Regions from separate parts of the Paenibacillus sp. FSL R5-0928 genome, predicted to be linked through region 4. Evidence: riboswitches for the same ligand, from Rfam matches in the RefSeq annotation. Region 4 holds a riboswitch; each other region holds the start of a gene.

Region 1 (5,131 bases), 780 kb from region 4:
CAGTATACAATGGACAGCTTTAAGCCAGAGAAAAAAGCAGGCAACGCCAGTGGAATTTGGGTTTTGACAAGCAGCTGCCAGCGGTTTGCACCAAATGTTAATAATAAGTCCTTGTAAGTCTGGCCACTTGTACGAAGTCCATCATATGTACTCACTACGACTGGAAAAAAAGCCGTCAAAAACACCACAGCCACTTTGCTCCACAGCGAATATCCGAACCACATAATAAAAATGGGGGATAGCGCAATTAATGGGATCGTCTGGCTAATGATAAGAAAGGGATAGATGGCCTTTTCTATGGGGCGATACAGGAACATTCCAGTGCCCAGCAATACACCACAAATAACAGAAAGGACAAAACCCACCAGTATCTCCTGTAACGTCGCCAATAAATGCTGTCCAAATAATAATTGCCTGTGCTCGATCAATGCGATTCCAATAGAGGAAGGTGCAGGGAGAATAAAGGCTGGAATCATGTGAAGGCGAACAGCCGACTCCCAGATTACAAGAATGAGCAGTACCAGAAGAAGGAAGGGACCATAGTTGTCTAGATGTTTTTTAAAAGGTATAGGTTGCATGCAATCTTCGCTCCAACTCTTCCCGTAGTGCTATAAACCGGGGTTCATAGTTCATCTTATAATGTCTTGGCCTTGGTAGATCCACAACGATCTCCTGTAATTCGCTGTGCGCACCGCCAGATAATAAATAAATCCGGTCACTGAGCAATAGTGCTTCTTCCAGATCATGAGTGATGAGCATAATCGTCTGATTCAATTCACCCCATAACTCCAACAGCCAACGGTGTATCTCGCGTTTGGTCATGGCATCGAGAGCGCCAAAGGGCTCATCCAGCAGCATAAGACCACTTCCGCCTCCAGCCACTAAGGTGCGCAGAAATGCGACTCGCTGTTTCATTCCTCCCGAAAGTTCATGGGGATAAGCCTTCTCTACATCTGCTAAGCCGAAGCGGGTCAACATTTCCCGAATCTGAGTGATCGTATCCTGTTTACTAAATCTGGGCTTGATCTCCCAAGGCAAAAGGCAGTTGTCGAGCACTGTCCTCCAAGGCAGCAATAAATCCTGCTGAGGCATATAAGCGATCTGGCCTAAACGACTAGCGGTTGACGGGTGCGTAGAGAGTTTTATTTTTCCGTGAGTAGGTTCGAGTAAACCGGCAATCGTTTTGAAAAATGTACTTTTCCCGCATCCGCTAGCACCTACTACGGAGACGAATTCCCCTTGCCTGATATCCATGGATAGATCTGCGAATACAGGGGGTTGCTCAGATTCCGGAAAAGAGTAGGTTAGGCCTTGAATAGATAAAATGGTCGTGATGATCTAACCTCCTAAAATTTTTGTGGAGCGCCTAAACAAATAAAGACCCATCCATTTCCAGAGGAAATGAATGGGTCAAAAAGTTCATTCTGCATAATAACACTTAACATGCTTGATGAAAATTCTGCTCCACTTCCCTCCGCTGGTATGATCCAGATCAGGTTCCAAGGGTCCGGAGCTTGAAGCTCCGTCTCAGTCGGCCGACTCCCCTAGTGAAATAACAGGTCCATATTAATTTGTTTATAAATATACCATATCTTTCTGAGAAGTAAAGAGAGAAAGAAGTGAAGGATTAATCCAAGATTGGGTAAGATATAGGTAGGAATCTAGTTAATATTATAATTCCGATGTATATAATCGGAAAAAAGTATTGACGATCATGTGATGGCAGTGTACTATTCAATTTGCCGGAAAAAAACCGGATAGAGAGAGGGGATTTAATAATGAAAAAATGGAGTTTAACTATTATATTGGCGTTAACCGTGGTCCTTGTAGCGGCTTGCGGCAATAATTCGAATACCAATACGGCTGCTGAACCAACAGCTGGAACGAATGGTGGAACAGCATCTTCAGCGCAAAACAGTTTGGAGGCTGTGAAGGCCAGCGGCAAATTGCGGATAGGTACAGAAGGGACTTATGCACCTTTTACTTATCATGACACTGCGGGGAAATTGACTGGTTTTGACGTGGAAATTGCTGAAGAAGTAGCCAAACGTTTAGGTGTCAAAGCTGAATTTTTTGAAACTCAGTGGGATGGTATTTTTGCTGGGATGGATGCGAAACGGTTTGATGTCATTTTCAATGAAGTTTCCATTAACGAAGATCGCAAAGTGAAATATGATTTCTCTGAACCCTATATCGTATCCAAAGCAGTATTGATCGTGAGCGAAGACAATGAGGATATTAAGACCTTTGCCGATCTTAAAGGTAAAAAAGCCGGACAATCCCTGACAAGTAATTTATCCGATATCGCTCGTGAGAACGGTGCTGAAATCGTAGCTACAGATGGTTTCAATCAAGCGATGGACCTGCTGACTTCGGGACGTATTGATGCAACTGTGAATGATGGCTTGTCTTATCTGGATCTAAAAAAACAAAAACCAGATGCAAAAATTAAAGTGGTTGATGAGATTCCTGAAGGATCACAAAGTGCCGCGGTATTCCTGAAAGGTAATGATGAGCTGGTGAAAGCGGTCAGTGATGCGATTACAGAGATGAAGAGTGATGGAACGTACTTGAAAATTTCCGAGAAATACTTTGGAGCTGACGTTTCAAAATAATACAAGGCTAGCAAGGCTAATTAAGCCTGGAAGCTAAAAAGGATGTCTGAATAATGGATGACCGCAAAATACAAATTTTCTTAGACACACTGCTACCCCTGCTAAAAGCCGGGGTGGCTTTTACCATTCCGTTGGCGCTACTTTCCTTTGTGCTTGGATTGATTTTGGCGATCCTAACCGCGCTGGCACGTCTTTCTCCGTGGGTAATTCCGAAGCTAATCGCCCGTTTTTATGTGTGGGTTATTCGAGGAACCCCATTGTTAGTGCAGCTATTTATTATATTTTATGGTTTGCCGGCTGTTGGTATTGTACTCGACCCCTTCATTGCCGCCACCATTGGATTTACTCTTAGCGTAGGGGCTTATTCATCGGAAATCGTACGCGCTGCTATCCTGTCGATACATAAAGGCCAATGGGAAGCTGCCTTCTCAGTCGGGATGACTCGTGGGCAGGCTCTGCGCCGCGTAATTCTGCCACAAGCTGCGCGCGTTTCTGTACCGCCGTTATCCAATTCCTTTATTAGCTTGGTTAAAGATACTTCGCTTGCAGCGATCATCACCTATACGGAGATGTTTAGAACCGCACAGCAGGTAGCCTCTACCACTTATGAGCCTCTGCTGGTATACTCCGAAGCAGGATTGTTTTATTTAGTGTTCTGTTCTGTGCTGTCGGCGCTGCAAAATTACTTGGAGAAACGACTCGATCGTTACTCTGCGACCTAAAGGAGAGATACTTGTGATTGAAATCATTAATTTGCATAAATCCTTCGGCGCACTCCAAGTGTTAAAGGGTATTGATCTGAAAATGGAGCATGGAAAGGTACTTGTCATTATTGGGCCATCTGGCTCCGGGAAGACTACACTGCTGCGCTGTTTTAATCTGTTGGAAATCCCGGATCAAGGCAGCCTGTCGCTCAGTGATATCACCATCAATTTTACAGATCATAAGAAAATTCCTCAGAATTCCGTATTGGCCCTTCGTCAGAAAACAGGGATGGTCTTTCAATCGTATAATTTATTTCCGCATATGACTGCGCTTGGCAATGTGATGGAGGGACAGGTAACTGTCTTGAAACGATCCAAGGAAGAAGCGCGCAAGCGGGGGCTTCAGCTGCTGGCTAAGGTGGGTTTGGCAGATAAAGCTGATAACTATCCACATCAGCTGTCAGGTGGACAGCAGCAGAGAGTGGCCATCGCCCGGGCTATGGCAGTAGATCCAGAAGTGTTATTGTTTGATGAGCCCACTTCGGCGCTCGATCCTGAGCTGGTAGGGGAAGTGCTTAAGGTTATCAAACAATTAGCGGCAGAAGGTATGACTATGGCGATTGTGACCCACGAGATGAAATTTGCCGCCGATGTAGCGGACCGGATCATTTTGATGGATGGTGGTCATATCTTAGAGCAAGGGACTCCGCAAGAAGTGCTGGAGCATCCGAAGAATCCCCGGGCTCTGCAATTTCTGAACAGACTGAATGGTGAAGAAGAGTAGAAAGACAATATACACGAAAAAGCAGCTCGGGAATCATCCGGAGTTGCTTTTTCATGTGTAGATTATTCAAATGAGAAGAGTATCTGAAATTTGGCTTATACTCCAGTTTTCAGAAATTCCAAAGCGTTGTAGAGCATAATCGCTGCTTCGGCGCGGGTGAGTTCGCTTTTTGGATTAAACTTTCCGTTAGCATCCAGGCTATTGATCTTGTATTTCAGGGAGCGCTGAATACTGCCTTGATACGCAGGAGTCAGAGAAGCTTCATCAGCGATATCTACTGGAACGATATTGATCATCGGCAGATTGCCAACGCCTTCGATCGCTTGCACTAGATAGTTAGTGAATTGCTCTTTGGTCATAATGAGGTTAGGATCAATGTCTTTAGGAAGCTTAACTTCATTGTAATAAGCATTGATAAAGGCTTCAGCGTACCAGGCTTTGTCTTTTACTTTTGTGAACAAGCCGCTGGCAACAGGAGCTTTGTTAAAATCAATGGCCGCGAGGCTAAGCTGGAGACCGCCGGAGATAAACTGAATCCCTTGGGCTGTAGTTACCTTAGAGCCAGGGAGAAATTGAGATTCGCTGACACCTTTAATTAACCCTTGATTTTTTAAAGAAATGATTTTTTCTTTGCCGTTTATGTTATCAATATCCTTAAAGGTGTTCCCAGCTGCAAACATCTGACCACCCAAAGAAAAGGAGAAAATGGCTACGGTTGTGATCGCTGCTAGTGTGCTTTTTTTCATGTTCATGTCTTTTCACCTCGTTGTATGGATAGGCTCCTTAGCCTTTGTCACTCCTTTAACGTTGTAAATTATGGAAAGGTTGCGGTCTAATCTGTATTATTTCACGAAAAAGTAGATTTTAATAGAAATATGGGCCAGATTGGGGTGTAGTACTTTGGATAAGTGGCATGAAATGATATAATGATGTCAGGCTCTTTTCATTCGTGGTTAATTTTGTTATGATTATATCGTAACGATTACTATTTATGGTTTGTCCAAACTGCATAAATAGGAGCGTCTCAG
Region 2 (5,131 bases), 3.1 Mb from region 4:
AATTCAATCGTTTTCACTATAAGTTCCCTAAGATAGCAGGTAAATTGTTCAGGTTCTTAGCCAGCCAATTCATTTCTTTTGCAAAACGTTTTGGAGGTACACTATGTTTGTCCATCGCGGCATTAATCCACCACGGGCTTTCCATATACCACAACAACTGCAATGATTTTGTTAAATCCCCCTGCTCCACCGTTCGTTCCTCACGATATCCGTCAATAAATGCTGAGGCTAGTGCTCCATCTAAATCTTCATCTAGAGCACATGACATCACTGCTCGCGCTACATCTAGCTGCGGATAATCATATTTGAACCGATCAAAATCTAGAATTGCAGACAATTGGCTATCTTGAAATAAAAGATTATCAACCCATAAATCACGATGTGCCCATCCAGCTTCAAGTCCTTCGAATATTTCCGGATCTATTTCTTCAGTCGCTCTTAGTTGTATCTCTAGGTCAGTGATAAGTGAGGTTTTACCCATTTCCTTTGATTGTTGTAGGAGTACATTCCAATGTTCTAAACGTTCCTCAGGGCTTTGTGGAATAAATTGTGGGGTTCTTTTCAAACTAATGGTCCCATCATTTAATAAACGATGCATTTTACCTGTGGCACGACCCAAATCAAACATTTGATGGATATTAATCTTACCCGGCTCTATGACACGGCCTTCACAATATTCCATTGCCATAAACGTTTCTCCCTGATCTGATTCCAGTAAAACATTATTGTTATAAGCCAACAATCCGGGACATGGGAGCCCCTGTAGATACAATCTTTTCTGTTGAGAAAAGGCAAAGTTCAGCTCTTCTGGGTTATACAATTTATATCTTTTTTTGTTGTATTGTTTAAGTAGAAATTGCCCTGAATCCGTTGTGATTTTCCATTTAAGATTTAACCAGCCACGTTTTATTGGGGTAGCATGAAGGACTTTCAATCCAAAAAAATGATAGAAACTATTACTTAAATCCTCTAAAATGACTTCCTCTGAACGAATCGCTTCCATTTCATCAACTCCTATCTATTCAAAGTATAAAAGAAGAAGCCGCCAATGACGACTTCTTTTAGGTATTTCTTTTTAGCAGAAAAAGTTATCTATAAATGAGGCTCCCGCCTTGGAGAAATTCTTGTGCCTTCTCTTGCATTCCTGATTCAATTCTCGTCGTATTCCGGATATTATGAGAGATCTTCATACTGCAAAATTTCGGCCCGCACATGGAACAGAAATGAGCTGTTTTAGCGCCTTCCGCAGGCAATGTCTCATCATGATATTCGAGCGCTCGCTCAGGATCTAACGATAAATGAAATTGATCACGCCAACGAAATTCAAAACGGGCTTTCGAAAGAGCATTATCCCGGTCTTGTGCTCCTTTATGCCCTTTCGCCAAATCTGCGGCATGTGCCGCTATTTTATAAGTAATGACCCCTACACGTACATCTTCCTTATTAGGCAGGCCAAGATGCTCCTTCGGAGTTACGTAACATAACATTGCTGTACCGAACCAACCAATCATCGCTGCGCCTATAGCAGAGGTAATATGATCATACCCCGGAGCAATATCTGTAGTCAGTGGACCTAACGTATAAAAAGGGGCTTCGTTGCAAGTTTCAAGTTGCTTATCCATATTCTCTTTAATCAAGTGCATCGGCACATGTCCTGGACCCTCTACCATCACCTGTACATCATGACTCCAAGCCATAGCTGTTAATTCACCTAACGTCTCTAACTCGGCAAATTGTGCTTCATCATTCGCATCAGCAATCGAACCCGGACGTAATCCATCGCCTAGGGAAAAAGAAACATCGTACAGCTTCATGATTTCACATATCTCTTCAAAATGTGTATATAAAAAGTTCTCTTGATGATGCGCAAGACACCATGCCGCCATAATGGAGCCACCTCTTGAAACAATACCTGTCATACGTTGTGCCGTCAACGGGATATAACGAAGCAGAACTCCCGCATGAATGGTAAAATAATCAACCCCTTGCTCCGCTTGCTCAATGAGCGTATCACGGTATACTTCCCACGTTAAATCTTCCGCTTTCCCATTCACTTTTTCCAAAGCTTGATAAATAGGCACCGTTCCAATAGGAACAGGAGAATTACGGATGATCCACTCGCGTGTCGTATGGATGTTTTTACCTGTGGAGAGATCCATTATATTGTCTGCACCCCAGCGGGTAGCCCATCTCATTTTCTCCACCTCTTCCTCTATGGATGAGGATACTGCGGAGTTTCCAATATTGGCATTGATCTTTACCAAAAAATTACGCCCAATAATCATTGGTTCACTCTCTGGATGATTGATATTCGCTGGAATGATGGCGCGGCCGCGGGCTACTTCATCTCTTACAAATTCCGGTGTCACATTCTCACGAATCGCAACGTATTCCATTTCCGAAGTAATAATCCCTTTGCGTGCATAATGCATTTGAGAGACATTACGCCCCTTTTTCGCTCGCAAAGGTTTTCTATGGAGCGCTGGAAACACTTCCGCCACAGCTTTTCCCGTTGCATTCCCGTTATCTTCAGGCTTCACGGTTCTTCCTTCGTACGCTTCCACATCCCCTCGTTCCTCAATCCAGCTTAGACGATTGGGCTCTAACCCCTGACGAATATCAGTATGAATATTAGCATCCGTGTAAGCCCCACTTGTGTCATAGACATGAATTGGGGAATTCTCCTCTTCGCCGTCTATGCCCGCAGTTGGACTAAGTGAGATCTCCCGCATAGGCACCTGAATATCAGGCCGTGAACCCTTTACATACACTTTTTGACTTGCTGGAAAAGCTGATAAATTGATTGGATCGTTGTTCAATTCGCTTGTCATCTCAATTCCTCCTATAAGGTGATTTGATCAAGCGGAGACGGTCTACTCCCCACACATAGAAAAGGCCACATCTGTATAAGATGAGGCCTTAGAGTAGACAAATAGAAATAGAGCTCCATTTCCTCCGCTGGCATTATCCAGATCAGGTTTGACGGTCGATAGTTATAACTATCCTCTCAGCCTGGTCCCACCAAGCTCCCGTAACTATATAATTGCTACTTCAAAGTATAACCGAAAAGAGAGAATTATCCAAATCTACTCAAATGTGAGATCAATGTGTACGTTAGTATAACACCAATACCCCAAATCCTTCCAGAAGCACCTCGCCCGACAATGTTGTGCCGCTCAGTAAATCTGTTTTGGTCTCATGAAGATGGATCGTGACAGGAGTCTCACTATAATTAAGCAAAAAAGCATAACTGGAAGAAGCTCCGGTACGGACTTGCAGCTCTACCTCTTCTGGGAGCTTCAGCCAATTTGCTGGCGATTGTAGATCCATTAAATTTATGATCTCAGCCGCTGCCTGTTCGTTAAATACGGCTCCGTAATACCAAACCTCACCCTTGCCGCGACGATTTCTAGTTACCGCCGGTTTTCCCGCATAATAATCAGAGGCGTAAACCGCCATCACTTCAACCGAAGCTTCCTCTATTTTGAGAATATCATTAAAGTCATCTGCTCCTGTAACGACTTCGGTCGCGCCCGACCAGCTAATTGTTGTTGGCTGACGACTGCCCTTAACCATTGTGAATTCTTCAACTGTGATCCCGCATTGATCCTTAGCAGTACCTGGGAAAGGACGCATATAACATTGACCGCGCTCATCCTTATAGCCAGTTCTACAGCCGAAGATCAGTTTGCCGCCTTGTTGAACATATTCATCCAGCAGAGACGCTGTCTCATCTGTCATAATCGCTGGGTGAGGATAGATAAGCACGTCGTACCTTGCAAGCTCCTCCAGCGTTGTTTTTTTGCGCAAATAGAGCACGTCATTCGGGATATGCTTCCGCTGAAGAGCCTTGTACCACTCCTTATTGCTCTTCCACATAAACGGGCCATGCCAAACATCGTATTCTCCATCCCACTCATTGTCATAATCACGAACAATAGCAACGTTAGCCTGATTATGAGTACCGATAAACGCTTGACCTGCTGCTGCCAGCTCCTGACCGATCTGCCCCGCTTCCCGCACTCTCCGGTTAGGCTGATTATGATAGTCATTGATTCCATGCCAATAAATTTCATTGCCCATCGTAGCTGTCCGCCAGCGGAAATATAACACCATATCTGCCCCATGAGCGATCGACTGATAAGTCCATAACCGCATCTGCCCGGGCTTTGGAGAAGGCATATCCATCCGGTTCACCCAGCCACCCGGGCCCGACTGCTGCTCCATAATGCAGAAATTCGGGGATATCGAACGAACAACAGATAACGACAGTCCCCAGCCTCTATCATTCAGCGGATTCCGCTCATTCGGGTCATAAAAAATAGTAGAGAACTGAGGATAGGAATCATAGCTGAAGAAATCCAGCAGTTCATCCGTCATTTCATGGCTATCGAGATGACCGAACAGACCGTTCGTGGTTACCCATTGCTTAGGGGCAAGTTTACGAATGATATCCGCTTGGTTTTTGGCAAAAGAAATTGTATTGTCCGAAATAAACCGTTTTTCATCCAATGCCTGATGAGGATTGGGTTGCTTCGGTACTGGAGTCGGACGTGGAAGATAGACCTGAGACCAGTCACTATAGCTTTGATTCCAAAAAACAGCTCCCCATGCCTCGTTCAAATGCTCAAGCGTAACATATTTCTGCTGTAGCCATTCCCGGAAGGCCTTATGGTCACTCTCCGAATAAAATTCACTGATCTCACAGTTGAGCTCATTATCAATTTGCCAGCCAACTACACCCGGATGATTGCCGTAATGTTCAGCCATTTGTTCTGCAATACGTGCACACAGTTCCCGGTATTTAGGACTGCTGTAATTATAATGGCGGCGCATGCCATGCTGAAGTGTAACACCTTCGTAGGTTACATTTAATACTTCTGGATATTTATCAGTCAACCAAGCTGGAGGCGTTGCCGTCGGAGTACCAAGTACAACCTGAAGACCATATTTATGTGCTAGATCAATCGCCCGATCAAAGAGCCCGAACTGAAACTCCCCTTCTGTGGGTTCAAAAATAGACCAAGCAAACTCCCCCATCCGAATGATCGTAAAGCCGAGTTCACGCATCCGGCGATAATCGTCCTCCCACATGTTTTCTGGCCAGTGCTCCGGATAATAACAAACGCCA
Region 3 (5,131 bases), 1.8 Mb from region 4:
GCCTTCTCTTTGATTTCTCTTATCCTCTGGGCAAGAGGACACTTCGGTAATCTACAACGCATGCTGGATGAACGTGCCTCTGTCCAAGGAGCAGACAATTCGCATTCCTCAAGCTCACGTTCTAACAAAAAATTTCCGTATAAAGGTAAGCAATGGATTCTGCTAGGGATCTTCATCGTTTTCTTTTTTCTTTATGTAGGCACAGAGATGAGTTTAGTCAACTTTATGCCGGCTATCTTTATTGCCAAGCTAGGGATGACAGAGTCTGCGGCAGCACTGACAGTCACTTTCTTTTGGCTGGCGATGTCTACAGGAAGATTGTTTGCGGGTGTAATTGCCGAAAAAATATCTTATCGCGTGTACATTCTCAGCAGCTGTTTACTAACCTTGTTACTGCTGACACTCTTTCCGTTCACTGAAAATCGTATGGCTGCTTTCATTGTAATTCTGCTGCTGGGGCTGTTTATGTCCGGTATTTTCTCCATTGCATTGGTTTTCTCCAGCAAAATGCTGCCTGGCACCGAAGAGTCAACACCCAGCATTATGATTGCTTCCGGAGGCGTTGGTGGTGCTTTGCTACCTCTGTTTACGGGCTGGTCTATGGATCATTTAGAAGTGGCGCAAACAGCCGGATTACTTGCCACTTTTGCTGCCTTCTTGTTCCTGCTAAGCATTGCCGCATGGAGGTTCCAAGCCAGGCAAGCGGTGGAAGGAAAGAGTTCCCGTATTTAGAATAGTATCAACGTTATCCTTTTAGGGTAATGTGATCTATAAGCATATTCTGAGCACAAGGATGGACAATGAATGAATGAGTCTTTAAATGAGTCTTCAACTGAGCCTTTGTTACATACTGCGCTTATGCAGTTTATATTTCCCTTCTCTATAAAAAAGGGCGATTCTAAGCAGCTTATCCAGCAATTACAGGACGACGGATTCACACGTTTTTTTCTGGATAACAAAGAACTGGAAGCTGCCTATTATGGAGAAGGTTACTGTGTTTCCCATGAACGAATGGAGCGCACCTATTTACCGTTTGCCGCACACGTCCTTTTTCCGCGCAGGAAGGATGCCGACTCGTTTCGCCGTTTTTCCAGAGTAAATAATCTCGACTGCATTCTGGAGATTCCGCAGCAATCTATATTTTTCAAAATTCTCTCGACGGATATATTCATATGTCCCTTTCAGCTTGGATTCGTGACGATACGTGTCCAGCTGGAGGGGGATTCGATTCCCTTTAGTATTGCCCTAGAATTCGCGGATCGTTTCCGTGCGCTAGAGAAAACCTTCATACAGGATGACTACACTTATATTCATTGCGGGGAACAGACCTATGAGATGGTAGAGGATTTTGTCTTCCGAAATTTGGTGGATGGACTGGAGCCATATCTGGATCAATCGGATATCAATGGGGCTTATTTTGAGACCCTTCCTTTTTTCGTAGATGAAAGAATGCAGGTACAAGCTTTTTACGGCTTTCAGAATGAAGAAAGTTCTGATGAGATTAGTGTAAATCTACGCTATCGCGCCTCACAGCTTGATGGAATTGATCTGAACGGAAAGCCCTATGCCAGTGCAAGCGATCCAGCGTATATTGCAAACTATTGTCATGAGCATTCCTATAATCGCTGGGGCCCAGACACGTATTATATGATGAATGAGCAGACCTTTTGCTGCATGACCCGGGCTGAACAGGAGATTGCTGTTAGTCTAGCCAACCAGATGTACGGGCAATATTATTACGGATTTTTACTCAATATTTTCCACAAAATCGTTCTGCTGAAGCTCGCCAATATGCACTCCCGACTTCGGATTAATCATGATTATGAGGAGATAGACAATCTAATTTACTCCATTAATAAGTTCTCGGCGAAGTTCTACTTCTTGGAGTTGATTTCGCAGTCGCAGGGCCGGGAGATATTTCTTCAGCTGCGCAAAGTATACGGAAACGACGCTTTGTTCGAGGAAGTGAAAGAAACCTTAAATGATCTGTTTCAGTATCAGGATAAGTTTCAGTCCAAGCGACGGGATAATCTGCTGATGATTCTCACTGTATTTACGGTAGTAAGCGGGATTTACGGCATGAATCAGGTCATTGACGATCTGGATGGAAAGATTCAATGGAGTAAAATGATTGGATATTCCCCCTTTGAATTTCTTGCCCTCTTCGTGATCATGAGCGGGATTCTGATCAGCGTTGTCCTCACGCTAGGGGCGCTGGTTAGTGAGCTTAAACGGCGTCACCGCAAGAAATATAAAGATCTAGACTAGCAAAAAAGAAACTACTGGATTGGAAAAATTCAGGAGTGCACTACTAGACATTCCGAGTACAGCCGTCTATAATACACCGTATGCGAGAAATATAAGATATAAAGTATGGGTACAAAACTTATACTTACTTATATTGCACATAGAAATACCCGTTAACTTCATAGAACCAGGGGTGCTGGAATTGGCCGGCTGAGATTGTATCCCACAAGATACTGACCCTTATACCTGATCTGGATAATGCCAGCGTAGGAATCGCCAATTGGTTCTGGTCCCTGTGACCTTGACTAACCTTGCGCCAAGCCAGCGTCCCGATCACTCGGGGCGCTTTTTTTGTAAGATCACTAAAAGATGTAGAAAAACGTACATACTACACTTTACGGTTCATGTTGTGAAGACGGGATTCTTGTAACCTTAAAGGAGAGAAGAAGACATGCACCTCAAAAAAGCACTTACGTTGTGCCTCACCTGTGTACTCATTCTTGCCATTGCCGGATGCGGCAGCAACAATGGGAATACAGCCGGAAACAAAGCAAATGCTACTGATCCAACTGCAGCGGCTGGGACGGATGCTCCAAAAGAGCTCACCAAAGTTAAAGTCGCACTCGACTGGACACCGAACACAAATCATACCGGTCTATACGTAGCTAAGGATCTTGGTTACTACGCTGAAGAAGGCCTGGACGTCGAGATCGTTCAGCCAGGCGCAGCGGGTTCTGATACTATGGTTACCTCTGGCGAAGCCGCTTTTGGCATCAGCGCCCAAGAAGGATTAACGCTAGCCCGTCTACAAGGCGTGCCCCTTGTCTCGATAGCAGCTATTATTCAGCATAATACGTCGGGATTCGCCGCTCCAGTAGATCGCAATATTAAATCACCAAAGGATTTCGAAGGTAAAACCTACGGAGGCTGGGGCTCACCGGCCGAAGAAGCAGCCATGAAGGCCATCATGGATCCTGAAGGTGGCGATGTGAAAAAGGTGAAGCTGATCAGTATCGGTGAAGCTGATTATTTTACCGCCGTCAAACGTGACATTGATTTCGCCTGGATTTTCTACGCTTGGACTGGCGTTGAGGCTGAGTTGCGTGGCCAGCCATTGGATATGCTGTACTTAAAGGATTATGCGCCACAGCTCGATTATTACACGCCTGTGCTGACGACGAGTGAGAAGCAAATTGCAGATCATCCTGAGCTGGTGAAGGCCTTCATGAAAGCCACATCAAAAGGTTATCAATATGCCATTGATCATCCGGAAGAGGCTGCCGGTATGTTATCGAAGGCCGTTCCTGACCTGGACGCCGACCTTGTCCTAGCTAGCCAAAAATGGCTTAGCCCAAAATACAAGGACGATGCTGCCCGCTGGGGCGAGCAAAAAACCGAGGTCTGGCAAAATTACGGCGACTGGATGTATGATCTGAAGTTGCTGGATAAACCGCTGGATGCTGCTAGTGCATTCAGTAATGATTTTTTACCGGCGGAGTAGAGAGCGGACTTCAGAACCAAGAAGGTTGGACGTTACTTGAGGAAGGAGGAACGGAGCGTAGTGATGTGCTACGTGAGTACCGGACTTCCCAAGTTCGTTCAAGATTCGACGTCGAGTTTGCTTCCTGAATTACTTCGCTATCAAAGTTGGCTTTTTGAACTTACCTTATAATTTAAGAGTTCAAAAAGACGGCTTTCAGAACCAAGAAGGTTGGACGTTACTTGAGGAAGGAGGAACGGAGCGTAGTGATGTGCTACGTGAGTACCGGACTTCCCAAGTTCGTTCAAGATTCGATGTCGAGTTTGCTTCCTGAGTTACTTCGTTATCAAAGTTGGCTTTTTGAACTTAACTTATAATTTAAGAGTTCAAAAAGACGGCTTTCAGAACCAAGAAGGTTGGACGTTACTTGAGGAAGGAGGAACGGAGCGTAGTGATGTGCTACGTGAGTACCGGACTTCCCAAGTTCGTTCAAGATTCGACGTCGAGTTTGCTTCCTGAATTACTTCGTTATCAAAGTTGGCTTTTTGAACTCACCTTATAATTTAAGAGCTCAAAAAGTCGGCTTTCAGAACCAAGAAGGTTGGACGTTACTTGAGGAAGGAGGAACGGAGCGTAGTGATGTGCTACGTGAGTACCGGACTTCCCAAGTTCGTTCAAGATTCGATGTCGAGTTTGCTTCCTGAATTACTTCGTTATCAAAGTTGGCTTTTTGAACTTACCTTATAAAATGAGAGGATTGATTATTGTGGCTAACACCCTACTAAGCATTCAAGTAATTCCAAAAACTCCGAACAATGAGGATTCCATCCCATACGTAGATAAAGCGATTGAGGTCATTCAAAAATCCGGTGTTAAACATCAGGTGAATCCGCTGGAAACCACAATGGAAGGTGAGCTTAGCGAGCTGCTGGAGGTTGTGCGTCAGATGCAAGAGGCGTTGATCGAAGCAGGCAGTCCAAGCGTAATTTCGCAGATCAAAATCGCTCATAATCCTAACGGAATCAGCATGGATAAATTGACGGAGAAATATCGGCCGTGAGATCGACCTGGAAGCTAATATGGCCGCCCCTTGTGGCGGTCGTCTTCTTTTTAACCGTATGGCAGCTATCTGTATCTGTATTTCATATTGAATCCTGGATTCTGCCGAGTCCTGCTGATATTGCCCGTGAATCCACCAGTAACGCTTCTGGTCTTTGGGCTCATACGATGGCTACGCTGCGGCTCACTTTAATTGGTTTTCCCATCGGTACGGGGGTAGGTCTGATCGTCGCTTTGCTTTTGCATCTTTTGCCTTGGGCTAGACGGGCTTTTTATCCACTCATTATTCTGAGTCAAAATGTTCCCTCCATCGCGCTCGGCCCCCTGCTCATTATCTGGTTCGGC
Region 4 (5,131 bases):
CAGTATATTCAGCGCTGGAGCTTGATGCGCAGCACCGCACCGGAGAACGTCGCTGAGCATTCTTTTCATGTTGCATTGCTCACACATATGCTCTGTTCCATCGGTAATGTACATTTTGGACGTTCACTAAACGCGGAACGAGCAGCAACCATAGCTCTTTTCCATGATGCCAGCGAAGTATTCACAGGCGACATTGCCACGCCGGTAAAATACAACAATCCTCGCTTGCTCACCAGCTTCCGCGAAATGGAAAAAGTTGCGGCTGATCGCTTAACTGGAATGATTCCATCAGAGCTAAAAAGCATCTACACTCAGCTCATACGACCGGAAGACAGCCCTCCCGATTCGGAGGACATTCTGCTGCACAGCTATGTGAAAGCCGCTGATCGGCTGGATGCTTATTTGAAATGCGTATGGGAGGTTGCTGCAGGCAACCGAGAATTTGCCGCCGCGAAGGAGCAGACAGCAGCAAAACTTCGTGGGCTTGGCCTGCAGGAAGTGGATTATTTTCTGACTCATATGGCACCGAGCTTCGAAATGTCTCTCGATGAGCTCTCTGCCGGAAACTAAACACCATCTACACAATAGAAAAAAGGACCTCCGCATGAATCTCGCAGGGGTCCCTTTAGTGATTAATAATAAAAATACAAGCGTTACGTTACTGATTCAGTCAGGATATCCCAGTCTTTAAAAATCGGCTGCAAACCCTTCGTATATAGCATTTCCGTAATCTCCTGCACACTGCGGCTATCGGATATTTCGAATTGCGGAGTTCCCCCTGCATTAGTGTGACCGCCCACCTCAGTAGTGACCCCGGCTGACATCTTAGTTATTCCTAGATGAATTAAATGATCGCGTAGAGAGGCAGGCTCTCTTGTAGATAAAGTAATGCCCGAACGGGGTAAAAATAACCGGTATGCCAAAATAATCTGCACTAGTGATCGATCGGTAACATCGCACTCTGGGTTAAATTCCCCTAAATAAGGCCGAAACCGTGGGGGTGACAGGCTGATCTCGCAATCTGGATACCGATCCTGTAGATAGCGGGCATGCATGGCACTTTGGAATGCCTCTTGCCGCCAATCGTACATCCCGAGCAACGTACCAATATTCACAGAACGAAAACCTGCCTGACAGCCGCGTTCAGGTGCATCCAGGCGATTCCGGTAGTTTCTTTTAGGCCCTTTAACATGCAGCTTTTTGTAAGTCTCCTGGTGGTAAACCTCTTGGTATAGTGTTAATCCATCCACGCCTGCTTGAAGAAGCTCTTTATATTCGGCAGTCGATAGAGGATTTATCTCAATACTGACGGAGGAAAAAAATTCTCTAAGTACAACTACACAATCCTTAATATATGAGACAGGATTCTCCCGGCGCGATTCACCAGTCAAAATGAGGATATGCCGCAGACCTGTAGCTGCAATCTTCTCAGCCTCCCTGCGAACCTCCTCCAAGGACAGCTTTTTACGCGGAAAATCATAAATGGAGCTGAAGCTGCAGTAGGTACAATGATTCACACAAAAATCGGCAAGATACATCGGTGTGAACAGCTGCATCGAATAACCAAAATGTGCACGGGTCAGTCGCTGAGCAGCTTGCGCCATCTCCTCTAGCAGCGGCGTTGCTGCCGGAGAGAGCAATGCCAGCAAATCATTTTCGTTCAGCTTGTCTTTTCCAAGCGCCCGCTTAACGTCATCCTCCCGGAACTCCTTCCACAGCTGCTCATAAGGATACTGCTCCAAGCGGGCCAGTGTGTCAAAAAAGCTCATGCTAATCCTCCCTCCTTTGGTGAACCTATCAAATTCAGTTCAGAAATCCAGTCAACGGTGACGAAGCAAAAGCAACTTCTTCTACAGGACCGAGTCCTGCCAAATAAGCTTTGCGGCCAGCGGATATCGCCTCGCGGAACGCTTCCGCCATGACGAGCGGATTACGTGCCGTTGCGATAGCCGTATTAAGCAGAACAGCAGCGGCCCCCATCTCCATTGCTTCCGCCGCTTCCGAGGGCTTGCCAATTCCGGCATCTACAATAATCGGCAAATTCACTTCTTCAATAAGAATACGCACGAGCTCCTTGGTGCGCAGGCCGCGATTCGTCCCGATCGGCGCACCAAGCGGCATCACAGCAGCAGCACCGGCATCTCTCAGACGTAAAGCAGCCGAAAGGTCCGGACTCATATATGGCAGTACTACAAAACCCTCCGCCGCTAGAATCTCTGTAGCTCGTATGGTCTCCAGATTATCTGGAAGCAGGTATTTCTGATCATTGATCACTTCGATCTTCACCCAGTTCCCCAGTCCCGCAGCTCTTGCTAATCTCGCAATACGGACTGCCTCTTCCGCTGTACGCGCTCCTGAGGTATTAGGCAGAAGAGTCATGTGGCCGGGAATGTGGTTCATGATATTTTCTGCTCCACCTTCCGGGTCCACTCGGCGAAGCGCTACAGTAATCACCTGAGAACCAGAGCTTGCGATCACTTCGGGGATCAGAGCATTCCGGCTATATTTTCCGGTTCCGATAAATAATCTACTAGTTAATCCGATGCCTCCAATATGTAACGGGTCATGCATGAAATTACCTCCCTTTGGTTCTTAGAAATTTCTCAAAATTCTATACCGCTCCATCTCAACCCCCACCAACAAAGTGCACCAGTTCCAAACGATCATCCTCGCTCAGAGCAGTACTTTCATAATTCTCCTTACTGACAATTTCTCCATTCAGCTCAATGATCATCAGACGACCCGACCACTCAGGAAGACTGATCAAATCAGCTATAGTTTGAATACCACCAGAACACTCTGCGGATTTCCCGTTAATCAACAGTCTCATTCTGAATCACCCCCTTCGCCTATGCTTTTACCTCCCGGCTATGAATGAACCGCCTTATGAATAGCTTTGGCGGCCTCATAAGGATCATCCGCTCCGCAAATACCGGACATCACAGCAATCCCTGCCGCGCCTTGCCTAATGATCTGCGCCGCATTAGCGGGACCAATTCCGCCAATCGCAATTACAGGAATAGAGCTAGTCTTCACCGTTTCTGCAAGCAGCTCTAACCCACGTGCGGGCAGCCCTAGCTTGCTCGCCGAGGGAAATACATGGCCAAACAAGCAATAATCAGCTCCCTGCTCTGAAGCATTCGCCGCTTCTTCCGGAGAATGAACCGATCTCCCCAGCCAAAGCTGAGGTGCAATTCGCCGGGCTGTAACCGGGCTCAGACTGTGCCCAGCCAACTGAACACCCGCGGCACCAGCTGCCAATGCTACATCGATCCGGTCATTGATTATCAGTTTGGTAGCGGGTATACCGGCAGCCAACAGCTCCTGTGCCGCAGAGAGCAGTTCGCGTGCTGGACATTGCTTATCTCTTAAGTGAATATAATCGACCCATGTCTGCACCGTGACAGCCAGTTCAACAAATTGTCTCAACTGCTGCTTGCCGTCTGATATTAGATGGATCTCAGCTTGTACCACTCGCGATCTCCTCTCTCTCACTTCCCTGTAGGTCAGTAAAAAACAAAAAAACTGCCCCCGTAAGGAAGGCAGTCAGAATCTGTAAATAGACGGTACTACAAATAGCCCGACAACAGAAATTCGTTCTCCACTTCCCTACGCTGGTCTTAACCAGATCAGGTTCAAAGGGTCCGGAAATCCATTCCGTCTCAGCCAATCGGCACCCCTAGTGACATAAATATACAATTTTAAAATGCTAACGTGGTTTATAGTAACATATTTTTTTATTGAAATACACCCATTTATTCACATTAGCTGTACTAATCTAACCGTTTACTACCTCGCCACCATTTACATGAATAACCTGTCCAGTCACATAACTGGAATCGTCAGAGGCAAGATATACATAGGCTGGCGCCAGCTCCTCTGGTTGTCCAGGCCGTTTCATAGGCTGCGTGCCTCCAAACTCGCTAACCTGCTTCGCATCAAAGGTAGAGGGAATTAGCGGTGTCCAGATTGGACCTGGTGCTACACCGTTTACCCGTATGCCCTTCTCCGCCAGATTCGTGGACAAAGATCGTGTGAAACTCAGGATAGCTCCTTTAGTTGATGAATAGTCCAGCAGCTGCGGGCTTCCGCGATAAGCGGTAATTGAAGTTGTATTTATAATTGTAGATCCTGCTTTTAAATGAGGCATAGCTGCTTTTGTTAAATAGAACATCGCAAATATATTCGTACGGAAAGTACGCTCTAGCTGCTCGGAAGTAATATCCTCGATCTTAGCTTGCGGATGTTGCTCCGCCGCGTTATTGATGAGAATATCAAGCTTTCCTAAGCCCTCTACCGTCTGTTTAATAAGATCCTTACAGAATTTCTCGTCACCGATATCACCTGGAATTAGGATACATTTGCGGCCTTCCTGCTCGACCTGACGTTTAGTTTCCTCTGCATCTGAGTGTTCATTAAGATATGAAATGACCACATCAGCACCTTCTTTAGCAAAAAGCACAGCAACTGCACGCCCAATTCCGCTGTCTCCACCGGTAATCAACGCCGCCTTGTCTTGCAGTTTACCTGCTGCTTTATAATTTGCCGGCTCGTATTTGGGCAGCGGCGTCATTTCACTCTCAATCCCTGGCTGATGATGCTGCTCCTGTGGGGGTAAGGTTTTTGTAGCTTGTTTATTATTGCCTGACATCTTCCCTATCTCCTCTCGTTAAGCAAATTGATAGTTAACTGATCATCTTAGGATGGCACAACAATGCACGTTTATACGCTGGGTTTGTCATTTTCTTAAATCGCTTTACGAATCTTACTTACCACAATGCAAGTAGAAATAAACAACCGTGGATGTAAACTGCTGTAAGTGGAGAGGACTTCACTGCATACAAAAAGGCACAGCATCGCTGCTGTGCCTTGAATTGTTCACCCTAACTATTTCAAAGAAGAAACATGATTTTCTGCATTCACTCCATGTTCCAGTACCCACATAAAATAAAGAGCTTTAGCTGCTTTCTCCCGGGTCACTATGGCTTTAGGTTCTAGTTCTGTCCCATTGACCATTTGGCCTCTAGCAATCCCCACTTCAGATCTAATAAGCCCTAATTCATAAGCACTTTTCACTTTTGAAATTAAAAAAGGAGAAATGTCCGCCGTATCAACCAGCTGCTGCCAGGAT

Evidence for each region. A riboswitch is a leader RNA that binds a small molecule or an ion and turns the genes downstream of it on or off. The one in region 4 is predicted to bind thiamine pyrophosphate.
Region 1: another riboswitch for thiamine pyrophosphate. It lies ahead of MKZ16_RS13790 (ABC transporter ATP-binding protein); the one in region 4 lies ahead of MKZ16_RS10080 (thiamine phosphate synthase).
Region 2: another riboswitch for thiamine pyrophosphate. It lies ahead of thiC (phosphomethylpyrimidine synthase ThiC); the one in region 4 lies ahead of MKZ16_RS10080 (thiamine phosphate synthase).
Region 3: another riboswitch for thiamine pyrophosphate. It lies ahead of MKZ16_RS02115 (ABC transporter substrate-binding protein); the one in region 4 lies ahead of MKZ16_RS10080 (thiamine phosphate synthase).

Annotation. Positions count from the first base shown of each region.
Region 1 covers NZ_CP150225.1:3,087,445-3,092,575, forward strand. Annotated here, with positions in the region: gene MKZ16_RS13785 (ABC transporter permease) at 1-578, opposite strand, end outside; gene MKZ16_RS13790 (ABC transporter ATP-binding protein) at 559-1,254, opposite strand; TPP riboswitch at 1,453-1,556, opposite strand; gene MKZ16_RS13795 (amino acid ABC transporter substrate-binding protein) at 1,779-2,615, shown strand; gene MKZ16_RS13800 (amino acid ABC transporter permease) at 2,669-3,337, shown strand; gene MKZ16_RS13805 (amino acid ABC transporter ATP-binding protein) at 3,351-4,103, shown strand; gene MKZ16_RS13810 (S-layer homology domain-containing protein) at 4,199-4,855, opposite strand.
Region 2 covers NZ_CP150225.1:6,375,010-6,380,140, forward strand. Annotated here, with positions in the region: gene MKZ16_RS28770 (phosphotransferase) at 17-1,003, opposite strand; gene thiC (phosphomethylpyrimidine synthase ThiC) at 1,089-2,831, opposite strand; TPP riboswitch at 2,934-3,043, opposite strand; gene MKZ16_RS28780 (beta-galactosidase) at 3,115-5,131, opposite strand, start outside.
Region 3 covers NZ_CP150225.1:473,084-478,214, reverse strand. Annotated here, with positions in the region: gene MKZ16_RS02125 (MFS transporter) at 1-732, shown strand, start outside; gene MKZ16_RS02120 (hypothetical protein) at 805-2,268, shown strand; TPP riboswitch at 2,427-2,537, shown strand; gene MKZ16_RS02115 (ABC transporter substrate-binding protein) at 2,699-3,748, shown strand; gene MKZ16_RS02110 (MTH1187 family thiamine-binding protein) at 4,494-4,787, shown strand; gene MKZ16_RS02105 (ABC transporter permease) at 4,784-5,131, shown strand, end outside.
Region 4 covers NZ_CP150225.1:2,309,770-2,314,900, reverse strand. Annotated here, with positions in the region: gene yfbR (5'-deoxynucleotidase) at 1-570, shown strand, start outside; gene thiH (2-iminoacetate synthase ThiH) at 654-1,769, opposite strand; gene MKZ16_RS10090 (thiazole synthase) at 1,804-2,571, opposite strand; gene thiS (sulfur carrier protein ThiS) at 2,627-2,830, opposite strand; gene MKZ16_RS10080 (thiamine phosphate synthase) at 2,869-3,474, opposite strand; TPP riboswitch at 3,590-3,691, opposite strand; gene MKZ16_RS10075 (SDR family oxidoreductase) at 3,779-4,651, opposite strand; gene MKZ16_RS10070 (GDSL-type esterase/lipase family protein) at 4,888-5,131, opposite strand, start outside.